4 regions of the Krasilnikovia cinnamomea genome follow, and region 1 is predicted to be linked to each of the others. Evidence: riboswitches for the same ligand, from Rfam matches in the RefSeq annotation. Region 1 holds a riboswitch; each other region holds the start of a gene.
The links. Region 1 has a riboswitch for cyclic di-AMP ahead of EV385_RS02155 (LysM peptidoglycan-binding domain-containing protein). Riboswitches for the same ligand answer to the same signal wherever they lie in the genome.

Region 1 (3,565 bases):
CCACGCGGGATCAGACTGATCTCGAGGTTGAGGTTGCCGTCGTAGGTGGCCAGGTGCGGACCGAGTTGTGGGTCGTCATAGAGGTACGCGCCCTGGCCGATTCCCGACACCTCGGTGATCGAGAACTGCTTCGCCGCGGCGCCGCGCATGCGCTGGTAGATCGGCTCGGTGGACGCGTCGTCGACGAGGTTGATGTCCACGCTGAGCCGGTGTGCACGGTAGTTGATCGAGCAGCGGCTGATCGCCGGGGTGAGACCGCTCGCCGGCTTGGCGCGGGCTGGTCGGTGCGGCCGACCACGGAGGCGATCGCGGCGGCGTCAATGGCCTGGCAAGGATTGCCGGTGAGCTTGTAGACGCCGGGCGCTGTCGACGGCAACGGAGCCGTAGAGGTGGACGTTGCCGCAGCGGCGCTGGACACTGCGGGGCTCGCCGCGTCCCTCGCGGACGTGGGCTCAACGGCACTGCATGCGGTAGTGCCGAGCAGCGCCGCCGTGGCCACCGCGAGGAGCGCCGCGTGCTTGCGTCGGGCCCCTGCGTGCACCGCTGTCGTCGACGTCGGCGACCCTGCGTGTCCGATACCTTCCGTCGTTGGTCGATTCATCTTGGTCCGCCCCGTAAGCACTGAACTCGATCAGCTATCGGGCGACGGTATGGAGGCGACGCGGTTCCCGCTGTCCCGACCGGCCTGGTGTGATCGAAGCAACCTGGCCGCCGCCAGGGCCGAGGGATACCCCGGCATGATGTGATTCGGGTTGATAAGCAGTTGCAAGGCCGATCAGGACGCCAGGCGGCGCATGCTCGGGTCGAGGGGCGGCCGTCCACCACCATTGATCCCGAGCTCAATGAGCAGCGCCACGCCGTGGCGTGCGGCATCAACCAGCTGAAAAGGCAACCGCGCCGTCGCTGCTCACTCGACCGGTTCGCCATGCGACGCTAAGCGACCGCCCTCCTCGCCGCGATCAATGAGCTGGACGCAAGCGCCCGCCGGGGTAGCTGTTGATGCGATGGACCATGATGAGCGCGTGAACAAGCTTCGGGTCGGAGCGCTGCTAGCGCTCACCAGCCTGCCGTGGGCCCTCGCCGCAACTGTGGCGGCCGCCGCCGGCGCCCCCGCATGGACCGTGGTCACCATCCTCGTGCTCGCCGAAGTGAGCTTCTGGATCGGCGTACTCCTCATGGGACGGGCCACCTACCAGGCGGCGCGCGCCCGCGGTTGGCGTGCCGTCCCGGGGGAGTTGTGGTGGATGCTGCGTACCGGCCGCAGCCGGACCGAGGCCGTGCGTAGCGGCGACCCCCAAGCGCTCTGAGGCATCCGGCCGCGTACGGGCGTGTTCGCTCGGTACGCGGACAGGGCGGACCTCCTGGTCCGCACAGGATTGTTGCATCAGTCACGCATCCGTCCACCCGGTACCGGGCGCCTGCCAGACCGAGCGGTGACGGGGACCGGTAGCGGTATCAGATCCGGGTAGCCGTGAGGCCGGCGAACAAGAGATCGATCTCACGATCCGGCTGGATTTCTTTGCGGCTCCACAATTCTCGTGGATACCGTCGCCCGCGTCCGCCAACGCGGGCCCCGCGGGCGGTAACGCCGAATCCAAGCCGCCGCTCGTCGGGCATTCCTCAACCAGGCTTGGAGCGGGGGACCCACTAGTTCTTCGGTGCGCTGCCGCGCGCCTCGGGGTGAAGCCGCAGACCGCGGCCGGGCGCCTCAGCCCGAACCCGACAGCTGACCTCGCAGGCGTGGAGGTTCTCTGTCATGGCACAGTTCCGAAAGCCCACCCGCCTCGTGCTGGGCGTCATCGCGGCCGGTGTCACCGGCGCCGTGACCCTGCTCGGCCCGGCCGCTCCGGCGTCCGCGTCCAGCGTCAACTGGGACGCCATCGCCCGCTGCGAGTCCGGCGGCAGGTGGCACATCAACACCGGCAACGGCTATTACGGTGGGCTGCAGTTCAGCCGCCGTACCTGGGCCGGTCACGGGGGTACGAAGTACGCCCGTACGGCCGACAAGGCCACCCGGGCGCAGCAGATCGCGGTCGCCGAGCGGGTCCTGCGTACCCAGGGCATCCGCGCGTGGCCGGTATGCGGCGCCAAGGCGGGCTCGCCGAAGCATCATCGGGCCGCCGCGCACAAGGCTCGCAAGACGCACCGCACACACGACACCCATCGGGCTCACCGGGCCCGGGTGCATGTCGTACGCGCCGGCGAGACGCTGGCGTCGATCGCCGAGCGGCACCACATCAAGGGCGGCTGGCGCACTCTGTTCCGGCTGAACCGGGGTGTGTTGGGCGGCGACCCGCACCTGATCCGGCCGGGTCAGCGTCTGGCCCTGTGACCGGGGGACGGCCGCCCCGGCGCATCCGACTGGGGCGGCCGTCAACGTCATCGGTGGATGCCCGACCGAGCCGGTGTCATCGCGGGCCGAACTCATGGCGGCCTCTGTCGCCGCGGCACACAGCCACGTCACGCGCCGGTGGCTGCGCGACAAGTCCGCGGATCCGGTGACGACGACTCCGCACACTGAGTCGACGACGGGCGGCCCCGGAGCCGAACGGCGGTTATCCGAAGAAGAACCGGCGGACCTCGGGACGGAAGAGGTTGACCAGGATGCAGGACGCCACCACGAGCAGGATGACCGCCGCAATGCCCGTGAAAGGGCCGAGGATGGAGCCGACGGCGATTGAGAAGCTGACCACTTCCGCGACGAAGGCAAGGATCCAGCCGAGCACCTGCCCTCGGCGGAACATCCAGGCCGACAGCCCCAGGACGAACGGGACGCACACCAGGATCACGTAGACGGTGAGGAACCTGTCGCCACGAGACGGGCCCATAGCGCTGGTCAAGAACTGCATCAGCAGCGTCATGAAAACCAGGACGAGCAGCGTCAGGTACATCTGCAGCAACAGTAGTGCTCGGGTCTGCTCGACGAGGCGCGGCAAGTCCGGTCGGGTCATGGCGAGTGAATGTAATGCAGGGGGGACAGCAAAAAGAAGGGCCGTCCGGCCGGAAAGAATGGTCGAGGCGAGGGCGGTTCAAGGCAATATAAGTTGCCGCACGATACAAATTGAGCCGCTCCGCACTGGGGCCTCTGCAACGTCGATTCGCGAGCCCTGGGCAGGGCTAAGCGCTCAGTTCGGGATCCGAGCAGCCGGTCACGGTGTCACCATCCGGCCCGTCATGGGTGGGCAGCAGCATGGCCGAACTGGGTCCAGGCGCGCGTGGACGCGCCCACCCGGCCGCGCCCTACGCACGCGCCGCGACCGTTCTAGGCGACCAGCGAGGCGGTGTTCTTCCCGAGCGCATTGGCCTTCAGCTGCTCGTATTCGCTCGCGTTGATCGCGCCGGAGTCGAGCAGTGCCTTCGCCGACGCGATCTCCTCGGTGACGCTGCCTCTACCGCCGTTCGACGTGGCGACCGACCTGATGTAGGCCTCCTGCCGCTTCTGCAGGTCGGCCTGGGCGGCGAGTGCGCGGTCGGTCATGCCGCCGCCACGGGCCATCAGATAGATCAACATGCCGAGTATCGGAAGGAAGATGAGGAACAGCGACCACAGGGTCTTGGCCCCACC
Region 2 (3,565 bases), 3.4 Mb from region 1:
CGTGCGCGGCGACGCGTTCACCCCGGAGGAGAAGGCCCGCAACTTCGCGTACTACGAGGCCCGGACCGTCCGCGACTCGTCGCTGTCGGCCTGCATCCAGGCGGTCCTGGCCGCCGAGGTGGGGCACCTGGAGCTGGCCCACGACTATCTCGGCGAGGCCGCCCTGATGGACCTGCACGACCTGCACCGCAACGCCCGCGACGGGGTGCACGTGGCGTCCCTGGCGGGGTCGTGGATCGCGCTGGTCGCCGGGCTGGGCGGGATGCGGGACTTCAACGGTCAGCTGTCGTTCGCGCCCCGGCTGCCGAGCCGGATCAACCGGCTCGACTTCTCGCTGCTCTGGCACGGCAAGCGGCTGCGGGTCGACGTGACGCCGGAGGAGGTGACGTACTCGCTGCGCAACGGCGGCGGGGCGGCCCGGCTGGAGCTGGTGCACCACGGCAAGGAGATCGAGGTGACGCAGGTCAAGCCGGTTACCGTACCGATCCCGGAGGCGCCGCCGATCGGCGCCGCGCCGCGCCAGCCCGCGGGCCGCGCGCCGGTGCGCCGGGTCGGCGCCGGCGGCTGAGCCGAGCATGCGAACGGCCCCCGTCCGCCGGACGGGGGCCGTTTCGTGTGCTGGTGCCTCAGAGCAACGACACGTGTACGTGGTCGGTGTGCGCGCTCGGCCCGTGGTACGACTTCCAGCCGGTCGCCGGGAACCAGATCTGTTTGAACCAGATCACGTAGTAGATCCCGAGCCGGTCGGCGTTGCGGACCAGGAAGGCCATGAGGTTGTTGCCGTACTCCCTCATGTCCTTGTTGTGCGCGACCGAGAACCCGCTCTTCTGCAGCGACCAGTCGCAGGCGCGGCCCTTCGGGTGCTCGAACGGCCCGCCGTTGCGGTGACAACCGACGAAGCGGTTGAAGCCGGCCTTGCGCACCTCTTTGTAGAGGTGATTGGTACGCGGTGTGACGCAGCCGCCTGCGGGCGAGGGGTCGTTGACCGTGCAGCCCTCGGGGGAGAAGCCGCCGTCGGAGTTGCGCGGGGCGGGCGCGGCGATCGGTGACTTGGCCACCACGAAGCCGCCCGTGAGGCTCTTGCCGCCGACCAGGGCGAGCGCCTTGTCGGCGGTCTCCTTCTGCTTCTTCATCGCGGCGAGGTTCTGCTGCTGTTCCTTGATCTCGGCGTCCAGCCGGGCCTTGGTCCGGGTGACCTCGTCGATCGCGGTGTTCAGCTCGTGCAGCTTCTCGTCGTTGATCGAGTTGATCTCTTCGAGCGAGATGGCCTTCCTGAGGAAGGTGTCCGAGCTGTCCGCGTTGAGCAGATAGCTCATGGCCGACAGGTTCCCGGTGCGGTACTGCTGCCCGGCGACCGCGCCGACCTCGGGGATCAGCCGGTCGCGCTTGGCCTCCGCGTTGCGCACGTCGATGGCGAGCGCCAGCTGGGTCTTCGTCGACTTCGCGACGGCTGCCTTGGCGGCGACGAAGCGCCGGTTGGTCGACTCCATCACGTCGCTGAGCATCGGGCTGTCCTTGCCCTCGTCGGGCACGGCGCTGCCGCTGCCGGGCTCCGCGCTGGCCGGGGCGGCCGGCGCGACGAGCATCGCCAACGCGACGAGCGGTGCCAGGGCCACGGTCAGCCACCGGCGGTGTCTAGCCGTCATTCTGTTCCTTCCACGTGACCACCGACCGGGTTAGCTGACGGGTTCGGGACGGAAGCGATCCCTACCGCGCGGTGGCGCGGATTCACCCCACAAACGTGGTTCCCCGGCTCGCCCGAGGGCGATTAGGTGGTGGCCTGCCGGCACCTTGGGGGTGGTGCCTTCCTGGCAGTGACCGGCGGCCAGCTTACCTGACGAATCAAGGGGTCGACCGGTGCCAAATGCGTTACCAGCCAACAACTTTCCGTGATACACGCAAGGAAGACGCCGCTTCCGTGGCCGTAACGCGGGTCAATGTGAATCGTTGCATTTCTCTCACCGCATTGACGCATTGTCAGCACCTGGTAACCGACCGTGCGACCCCTGTCGATTCTCGCGATGCTCTGTATTCTTCGACACGGTCTCCGTTTCATAACGACGCCAGGAAAGGCGTCGGCGGAAACCGCCGCCTAATCGCCCGAGGGCGAGCCGGGGAACCACGTACGTGGGGTGAATCCGCGCCACCCGCGCGGTAGGGGCCACTTCCGTCCCGAACCCGTCAGCTAACCCGGTCGGCGGCCGACGGAAGGAAGGCACGTGCGGCACACCCCTGCCCGACGGCTGTGGGCCACGCTCCTCGCCCTCATGGTCGTCGCCGCCGGATCGGTCCTCGCCGGTTCGGCTCCCGCCTCCGCGGCCCCCCGGCCGCTGGCCGCTCCGGGCGACACCGGCGACGACGGCGAGGGCGGCAGTAAGTCACTCATCGACGCACTCGAATCGGCGTCGCGCGGCTTCACCGACGCCAAGGACGCCCTGACCCGGTCCCGGGCGCGCCAGCGGGAACTGGCCGCCACGCTGCAGCGGCTCGACGCCGAGCTCGGCCCGAAGCAGGCCGCGCTGGACGAGATCGTGCAGCAGAGCTACCGGACCGGGCGGCTCGGGCCGATGGCGGCCCTGCTCACCGCGTCGGACTCGGACACCCTGCTGGACAGGGCCGACACCCTGAGCTCGGTCGCGATCCGGCAGGACGCGGCGATGCGCGACCTCAAGCAGACCCGGGACGGCCAGGCTAAGGCCAAGCTCGCGATCGACGCCACGATCCGCGACCAGCAGAAGCAGCTCAACGTCATGGCCCGCCGCAAGGCGCAGGCGGAGGCGGCACTCAAGGCCGCCGGTGGCGGCCAGGACGTCGCGGGACCGAGCGGCGGCGGCAACACCACCAAGTCCGCCACGGCTCCCCGCAACCTGGGCACCGGCTGCACCGTGGACGACCCCACGACCACCGGCTGCATCACGCCCCGCCTGCAGTTCGCCATGCAGCAGGCGAAGGGGGCCGGATTCACGCGCTTCGTCAAGTGCTTCCGGCACCAGAACTCCGGGGAGCATCCCAAGGGGCGGGCGTGTGACTTCGCGGCCGACAAGGGCACCTTCGGCGGGGTGGCCTCCGGCGCCAGCCGTACGTACGGGGACCGGCTGGCGAACTACTTCATCGGCAACGCCGACCGGATCGGCGTGCTGTACGTCATCTGGTTCCGCCGGATCTGGCTGCCCAGCAGCGGCTGGAAGTCGTACTCCCGGGGCAACGGGGACCCGTCGAGCGACCACACCAACCACGTGCACCTGTCGGTGCGCTGACCGGGGGAGGGCGGGGCCTACTTCCGCATGTAGGCCTCGTACTCCTTCATCACGTCCTCGGTCGGGCCGTCCGCGCGGATGACGCCGGACTCCAGCCAGATCGAGCGCTCGCAGGTGTCCCGGATCGACTGCTCGCTGTGGCTCACCAGGAACACCGTCCCGGCCTCCTCGCGCAGGTCCCGGACCCGCTGCTCGCTGCGGCGGCGGAACTTGGCGTCGCCGGTGGCCAGCGCCTCGTCGATCAGCAGCACGTCGTGCTTCTTGGCCGCCGCGATGGCGAAGCGCAGCCGGGCCGACATGCCGGACGA
Region 3 (3,565 bases), 360 kb from region 1:
CGGGCCCCGCCGAGCCGGGCGGCAACGGCCCGTCGCGGGCCGGCTACGAGCGGGCGCTCGGCCGCGCCGTCGATCGGGTGCTCGCCCGCAGCCAGCAGGAGGTAGGCGAACTGGTGGACCGGGGGGTGCCGCGCCCGCGGATCACCTTCGTCCCGGCCGGGGTGGACAGCCGGCGGTTCAACCCGGACGGCCCGGTGGCGGAGCGCGACCCGCGCCGCCCCCGCATCCTGGCCGTCGGGCGGCTGGCCGACGGTACGGGCTACGGCGCCGTGGTCCGGGCCATGCGGGCCGTGCCGGGAGCGGAGTTCGTGCTGATCGGCGGCCCGCCCGCGGCCGGGCTGCCCGACGACCCGCAGGCCGCCCGGCTGCGCGAGCTCGCGGTGCGCTGCCAGGTCGCCGACCGGGTCCGCCTGGTCGGTGCCGTCACCTCGGCGGACCTGCCGGCCTGGTACCGCTCGGCGGACGTGTTCGTCGTCGCGCCCGGGCAGGACCGGTACGAGGCGGCTCCGCTGGAGGCGATGGCGTGCGGCGTGCCCGTGGTGGGCGTCGCGTCCGGCGCGCTGCCGGAGACCGTGGTGGACGGCCTGACCGGTGATCTCGTGCCAGCCGCCGACCCCGAGGCGCTGGGGGGCACGCTGCGCCGGCTGATCATCGACCCGGTGCGCCGGTTCGCGTACGCGACCGCCGCGCTGGACCGGGCCCGCCAGGCGTACTCCTGGCAGCGGGCGGCGGCCCAGGTCGGCGCCGTGTACGCGGCGCTGGAGAGCCGCTCCGACGCCGAGGCGGTCGCGTAGCGCCCCGGCGCGTGATCAGTCCGCGAGCGCGGCGGACAGCTCGTCGCGGAACCGGCGCTCGCTGTCGGTCACCGTCTCGGCGCCGATGCCGAGCACACCTCCGGTGGAGGCGGCCCCGACCACCGATTCCGCGATCTCCACGAGCCAGTGCCGGTACGTCCGGGCGTCCTCGGCCGGGGCCTTGGCGGCCAGCAGCGTGACCGCCTGCCCGACCCGCTCCAGCACGTCCCCGGCGTACCCGGCGGGGTCGGCCGGGGCGAGGACCGGCAGTTCCTCGCCGAGTTCGGGGTCGCCGACGCGGTCCACCACGGCGGCGGCGACCGCCGCGACGAGCGGGCTGCTGCTGGTCCGGGCGTCCGCGATCTCGTCGAGGCCGGCGGCGTTCTCGGCGCGCGTCTTGCGGGCCCCGTCGAGGCTGGCGGCGCTGGCGGCGGTCAGCACCGACTGCGGCAGGCCGGTCAGCAGTCCCCATTCGGCGTCGGTGTAGCCCAGGCTGGCGTACATCGGTTGGTCCGTCACTCGGGTGGTCCTTTCCACGGTTGTCGGCGACCGAGAGTGCATTCTCCTCGCCTGCCGGAACGGACGGGATCCGTACCCGGGCTGCGCCGAACCGAATCGTCATCCGGTACCGCGGCGAATGTCGGGGACCGGCCGGGCCCGTATCGTCTGCCGCCCGGGTCCCGATTCCCGGCACCGCCGGACGGCGGGCTCGGCTGTGACCTACGCCACAGACCCCTGCCCGGGTCGTCCGCTTCCGGGGGTCTTGGACCAGCCGTGTCCCGCCGGGTACCCGACCGGGCGTCGGGTTCGTGAGTCGCGAGGTCCATGCAACCGCAGTGGCGGTGAGCCGGTTCGCCCCCGTGCCGACGGTAAGGGCGCACCCCGAACCCGGGGTCGCTGCTTCCGGCCGCGGAGTCCTGCCCGCCGGGAGTGCGAACGAAGACTGACTCCTATCAGTGACTTCGATGGGCAGGAGCGGGGGACCCAGTGTGCCGGTGCCCGACACCGGCTGGGGGTGCGGCCACGCGGAGCGTGGCGGGCCACTTCAAGGCCTAACCCGACAGCTAACCTCGCACGCGGGTTGAAGGATCAGGATGCCTGAATGTCTCATTCCCACCCGCCGGTTCTGCGTCGCCTCGCTCTGTTCGGGCTGGCCGCAGCGCTGGTAACCACCGTCACCCTGGGTGCCGCGGCGCCGTCGCCGGCGGCGGCGGACTCCAGGGCGGCCGGGTCGCACGCGACCGCGGCTCAGCGGGCCGCCAAGGCCCGCGCGGCTCAGGCGCGCGCCGTCGCGGCGGCCAAGGCCCGGGGCCTGCGGATCGTCGCGTTCGCCAAGGCGCAAAAGGGCAAGCCCTACCGGCTCGGCGCCGGCGGCCCGAAGGCCTTCGACTGCTCCGGCCTGGCCGGATACGTCTACCGCAAGGCGCAGCTGAAGCTGGGCCGCACCGCGAACGCCCAGTTCCACCAGGTGCGCCGCCTGGCCAAGGCGCAGCGGCGCCCCGGCGACCTGGTCTTCTGGGTTCGCGGCGGGCACGCCTACCACGTGGCCGTCTACGCCGGTCAGGGGAAGGTGTGGCACGCCCCGAAGCCCGGCAGCCGGGTCAAGCTCGCGGCGATCTTCGAGCCCGGCAGGGTCAGGTACGGCCGGATCGGCGTCTGACCCGGGTTCGGCCGCCTCGGCGGTGAAGTCAATTTGGCCGCCTCGGCGGCTGTCGCGGTCAAGGCCGCCCCGGTCACCGGGGTGGCCTTGACCGTTGCGTGGGCCGCCCAGGAGTGGGTCAGCGTTTGCCGCCGAACATGCGGCGAATCGCCCAGATCAGGATGAGCGCGGCGAGGGCGACGCCGAGCAGCCGGACGGCATGCACTTCGGACCAGTCCACGCCGGAGGTTGCCGCGAGGGGGGTCTGCACGCCGAGAACTCTAACGGGCGCGGACACCGTACCAATAGAAAGGTTTGTTGACTGAACGCGGACCGGGTGTGACCATTGGTCCGTCCGCCGCGCCCATGACGGTTGTCGGTTGTCAGTTGGGGACGCGCTCACCGGAGCGCGTGTCGATCGTCACCGGAGGTTCGGGGCTCATGCCGCGACAAGGGGACTTGCCGGAACTCGCCGCCACCGTGCTGCAGCCGGGCTTCGTGGGCACCACCGCGCCGGACTGGGTGCGCCGCCGCCTCGCCGAGGGCCTCGGTGGAGTGGCGCTGTTCGCCCGCAACGTCGAATCCGCGGCCCAGGTCGCCGCGCTCACCGCGCAACTGCGCGCGGAACGGCCGGACGTCATCGTGGCGATCGACGAGGAGGCCGGTGACGTCACCCGGCTCGAATCCCGTTACGGCAGCTCGCGTCCGGGCAATCTGGCCCTCGGCGCGATCGACGACGTCACGGTCACCGAGGTCGTCGCCCACGACCTCGGGCTCGACCTCGCCCACGCGGGCATCACTGTGGACTACGCCCCCGACACCGACGTCAATTCCAATCCGGACAACCCGGTGATCGGCGTACGGGCGTTCGGATCCGACGCGCACCTGGTCGCCCGGCACGGCGCCGCGTTCGTCACCGGCCTGCAGCGGGCGGGGGTGGCCGCCTGTGCCAAGCACTTCCCGGGTCACGGTGACACCAATGTGGACTCGCACCACGCCGTACCCGTGATCGACCGCAGCCGGGCCGAGCTGGACGCGTGTGAGCTGCTGCCGTTCCGTGCCGCGATCGCCGCCGGGGTGCAGGCCGTGATGACCGGGCATCTGCTGGTGCCCGCCTGGGATCCGGAGCTGC
Region 4 (3,565 bases), 4.7 Mb from region 1:
ACGCCGTCGTCCTCGACGTGCCACTGGGCCTGCGGGCGGCGCAGTCCGCAGCCGGTGCAGAACCAGTCGCCGCCCTCGCGGTGGATCGCGGAGCCGCACTCGGGGCAGACCCAGGAGTCGTCATGCCAGCGCTGACCGGCGCTGAACCAGGTGACGTGCGGCGAGCCGATCGCGGCCCAGACGACCATGGGATCGTCGGCGTTGGCGACCACGTGCGCGTCGGGGTGGGCGGCGAGCGCGGTGCGCCACAACTGCGCCATCATCGCCACCTCCTTGGCCCGGTCCAGTTGGTCGCGGGAGAGGTTGAGCAGGGCGATCACCCGGGGTGAGGTCTCCTCGATGACCCGGGCCAGGTAGTGCTCGTCGACCTCCAGCACCGCGAACGGGGTGGCGCCGGCCTTGGCCAGCGCGGAGGTGTGCCCGGTGGGCATGTTGGCGCCGAACGAGTTGGTGGCGACCGGTCCGAGCACGCCGAGGGCGGCCGCGGCGAGGCGGGTGGTGGTGGTCTTGCCGTTGGTGCCCGACACGAGCGCGATGGCCCGGCCTGCAGCGAGGTGGGCCAGCAGGTCAGGGTCGATTTTGAGGCCGATCCAGCCGCCGATCACCGAGCCGTCGCCGCGTCCCGCAGCCCGCGAGAGCGCGGCCGCGGTGCGCGAGACCGAGCTCGCGACCTTGGCCCGCAGGGGCATCTTCCCGTCCGTCACGCGAGCGAGGGTACCGGAGCCGGACACTACGTCGAGTGGTCGGACGGGCAGTCCCCACCGTGACGGCCCTCCGTCCTTCGGCCGACCATTCGGTCGCCCGGCCGACGTCCGGGATACGCCTTTTGGGAGATACGTACGCCGAACGGCCGAGTCCACATAGGGCCATGATCGACCTTCGTGGGGATATTTGTGTGTCGTGATTCACCCGTAACCCTCACCGCTGGGTAAGCGGGGCACCACGGAGTGTGGCGGCATTTGTCGCGCTGTGGCCGCAAACCGGACACGCCCAAAAGTGCCAACATCTTTTCTTAACGATCTTGATCAAGCGTTGAACTTCGAATTCAGGTACCAAGGTCTCTGGCGGTGAGCGATCGCTCGCCGCTCGTGTCGATCCGGGTCACGCCGAGCCCTGCCCCGGCCCGGGCGACACGACCACGCACCGCACGACCAGACAAGGCAATGGGGGGCAGGGACGGGGGACCCATCTTCGGTCCGCTCAGTACGCCCGCCGGTTCGGCGGACGGACTGGACCTCGGGGTGAAGCCGCCTTGGCGGCCGGGCAACCTTCCCGCCCGAACCCGACAGCTAACCTCGCAGGCGTGCCGGAGGGAACTCTCTACCGTGCACGAACGTCGTTCGAGCCGGGGCCGCCGCATGTCCGTCGGCACCGGCACCCTCGCCCTGTCCCTGGGTCTCTGCCTCTGCGCCGGCCAGCTAGTCGCCACGCCGGCCGTAGCGGCCACCACCACCCCCGTCACCGACGGGGCCGCTCAGACGGTGGTGACGCCCAGGCTCACCGAGAGGGTCAACAAGCGCACGATCAAGTGGGGCCAGGCCGTCTCCGTGACGGCGCGGGTGCTCGACCCCCGTACCGGCAAGGCCGTGACCACGGGCTCGGTACGCCTGCAGGCCAAGCGCAACGGCAAGTGGAAGACCCTGGCGATCCATCGCCTGAACTCCCAGGGGTCCGCCACGTTCCGCACCACTCCGTCCACGACCAGCTGGTTCCGTTCCCAGTTCACGGGGGCGGGCAGCTACCGCAGCACCACCACGCGGGCCGTCAGGATCACCGTGAAGGCCAGCGGGTCGAAGATCCTGGCCGAGGCCAAGCGGCACCGGGGCGCGCTGTACAAGTTCGGCGCCTCGGGTCCCAAGCGCTTCGACTGCTCGGGCTACACCCAGTACGTGTACCGCAAGGCGGCCGGCAAGAAGCTGCCGCACCGGGCCAACGACCAGCAGCGGTACGGCAAGAAGATCAACAAGTCGAACAAGCAGATCGGCGACTTGATCGTCTTCCGGTCGGGCTCCCACGGTTACCACGCGGGCATTTACGCCGGCGGTGGCTACATCTGGGACTCGCCGAGGTCTGGCAAGCGGGTGGGCAAGCACAAGATCTGGAGCAAGAACTACGTCGTGCGGCGCATCGCCGTGTGAGGTAGCGGTGCCCCTGGCACCACGACATTCAGTGGGGCGTGACCCGGTTCGGGTCACGCCCCACTGTCGTGTGCGGCCCTCCACTTTCCTCCCCGAGTGGCGCAAGTGGGCGTTTCGCACCCTCCGAAGAGCCTGATTCGGGGGGATTTTATGCCCGACTGAGCCGCATGTCGGAAACTTGATCCACCCGAACGGCTGTTCCGCCCTCCACCACACGTCCACGCCTCTGACGTGCGCATTCATCTGCGAACCGGGCTCGCGAAGCGCGGCATTCCGGTTGCGGGTGGAGGGAAGTGGAGTAGAGTGGAGCGCAGTGGCAGGGCCGACGAGCGACCGGCTTCAGGTGGACAGGACACCCCCGGGTGAATTGACACCGGGTGGGACGTCTCCCTGGAGGACTTGCCGGCCCGAGCGAACGGCGGACCGCGAAACCGCCAAGGGGCGGGGGGTGGGCGCCGATGTTCCTCGGCACGCACACGCCACGCCTCGACGACAAGGGCCGGCTGATCCTCCCGGCCAAGTTCCGGGACGAGCTGGCGGGAGGTGTCGTGATCACCAAGGGGCAGGAGCGCTGTCTCTACGTCTTCCCGATGCCCGAGTTCCAGCGGATCGCGGGGCAACTGCGCGAGCAGCCGGTGACACACAAGGCCGCCCGGGCGTACAGCCGGGTGTTCTTCGCCAGCGCGCACGACGAGGTGCCCGACAAACAGGGGCGGGTCACCATCCCCGCCCACCTGCGGGAGTACGCGGGACTCAACCGCGAGCTCGTGGTGATCGGGGCGAGCACCCGGGTGGAGATCTGGGACAAGCAGTCCTGGGAGCAGTACCTCTCGGCGAGTGAGGACGAATTCGCCGACATCGAGGAGGGGGTGCTGCCCGGCGGACTGTAGGGCGTCACCGGGTGCGGGCCGTACAGGCGGCTCGGACGTCGCTGCCGCCGTACTGCGAGATCTCCAGCCGCTCCCGCTCCTGGCGCCTCTTCCCCGGCGCCAGGCGCGTGTCCGGGGTCGGGCGCGCCCACGTCAGGGCACGAGCGGATGGGGATCTGGCGGTACGGAAGACGACCGGGCGACCGGGTGGACGTGGAAATGAGCAGGGCAATGGGGGTCGACATGGGGGAGCTTCGGGGCACGCACGTGCCCGTGCTGCTCGAGCGGTGCCTCGAGTTGCTCGCCCCCGCCCTGGACCGTCCACAGGCCACCCACGTCGACTTCACGCTGGGCCTCGGCGGGCACGCCGAGGCGGTGCTCGAACGGTATCCGCACGCGGTCCTCATCGGACTGGACCGCGACCCGGAGGCGCTCGCGCACTCCCGCCACCGGCTGGCCCGCTTCGCCGACCGTACGCATCTGATCCATGCCGTCTACGACGAGCTGCCGGACGTGCTGGCGGACCTCGGTCTGCCGACGTTCCACAGTGGCCTGTTC

Region 2: linked by a shared signal. The riboswitch ahead of EV385_RS17580 (coiled-coil domain-containing protein) and the one ahead of EV385_RS02155 (LysM peptidoglycan-binding domain-containing protein) in region 1 are both predicted to bind cyclic di-AMP.
Region 3: linked by a shared signal. The riboswitch ahead of EV385_RS03775 (C40 family peptidase) and the one ahead of EV385_RS02155 (LysM peptidoglycan-binding domain-containing protein) in region 1 are both predicted to bind cyclic di-AMP.
Region 4: linked by a shared signal. The riboswitch ahead of EV385_RS23985 (C40 family peptidase) and the one ahead of EV385_RS02155 (LysM peptidoglycan-binding domain-containing protein) in region 1 are both predicted to bind cyclic di-AMP.

The regions. Positions count from the first base shown of each region.
Region 1 is NZ_SHKY01000001.1:505,810-509,374, reverse strand. Features, by position in the region: gene EV385_RS02165 (hypothetical protein) at 1-200, opposite strand, end outside; gene EV385_RS02160 (hypothetical protein) at 1,023-1,307, shown strand; cyclic di-AMP (ydaO/yuaA leader) riboswitch at 1,607-1,751, shown strand; gene EV385_RS02155 (LysM peptidoglycan-binding domain-containing protein) at 1,757-2,332, shown strand; gene EV385_RS33710 (hypothetical protein) at 2,556-2,951, opposite strand; gene EV385_RS02145 (PLD nuclease N-terminal domain-containing protein) at 3,263-3,565, opposite strand, start outside.
Region 2 is NZ_SHKY01000001.1:3,885,109-3,888,673, forward strand. Features, by position in the region: gene EV385_RS17570 (glycoside hydrolase family 65 protein) at 1-568, shown strand, start outside; gene EV385_RS17575 (VldE C-terminal domain-containing protein) at 627-1,646, opposite strand; cyclic di-AMP (ydaO/yuaA leader) riboswitch at 1,651-1,785, opposite strand; cyclic di-AMP (ydaO/yuaA leader) riboswitch at 2,080-2,216, shown strand; gene EV385_RS17580 (coiled-coil domain-containing protein) at 2,268-3,257, shown strand; gene EV385_RS17585 (ABC transporter ATP-binding protein) at 3,275-3,565, opposite strand, start outside.
Region 3 is NZ_SHKY01000001.1:862,994-866,558, reverse strand. Features, by position in the region: gene EV385_RS03785 (glycosyltransferase) at 1-794, shown strand, start outside; gene EV385_RS03780 (hypothetical protein) at 810-1,313, opposite strand; cyclic di-AMP (ydaO/yuaA leader) riboswitch at 1,726-1,887, shown strand; gene EV385_RS03775 (C40 family peptidase) at 1,897-2,454, shown strand; gene EV385_RS35585 (hypothetical protein) at 2,573-2,704, opposite strand; gene EV385_RS03770 (glycoside hydrolase family 3 protein) at 2,875-3,565, shown strand, end outside.
Region 4 is NZ_SHKY01000001.1:5,236,202-5,239,766, forward strand. Features, by position in the region: gene EV385_RS23980 (Mur ligase family protein) at 1-689, opposite strand, end outside; cyclic di-AMP (ydaO/yuaA leader) riboswitch at 1,188-1,319, shown strand; gene EV385_RS23985 (C40 family peptidase) at 1,359-2,138, shown strand; gene mraZ (division/cell wall cluster transcriptional repressor MraZ) at 2,597-3,028, shown strand; gene rsmH (16S rRNA (cytosine(1402)-N(4))-methyltransferase RsmH) at 3,251-3,565, shown strand, end outside.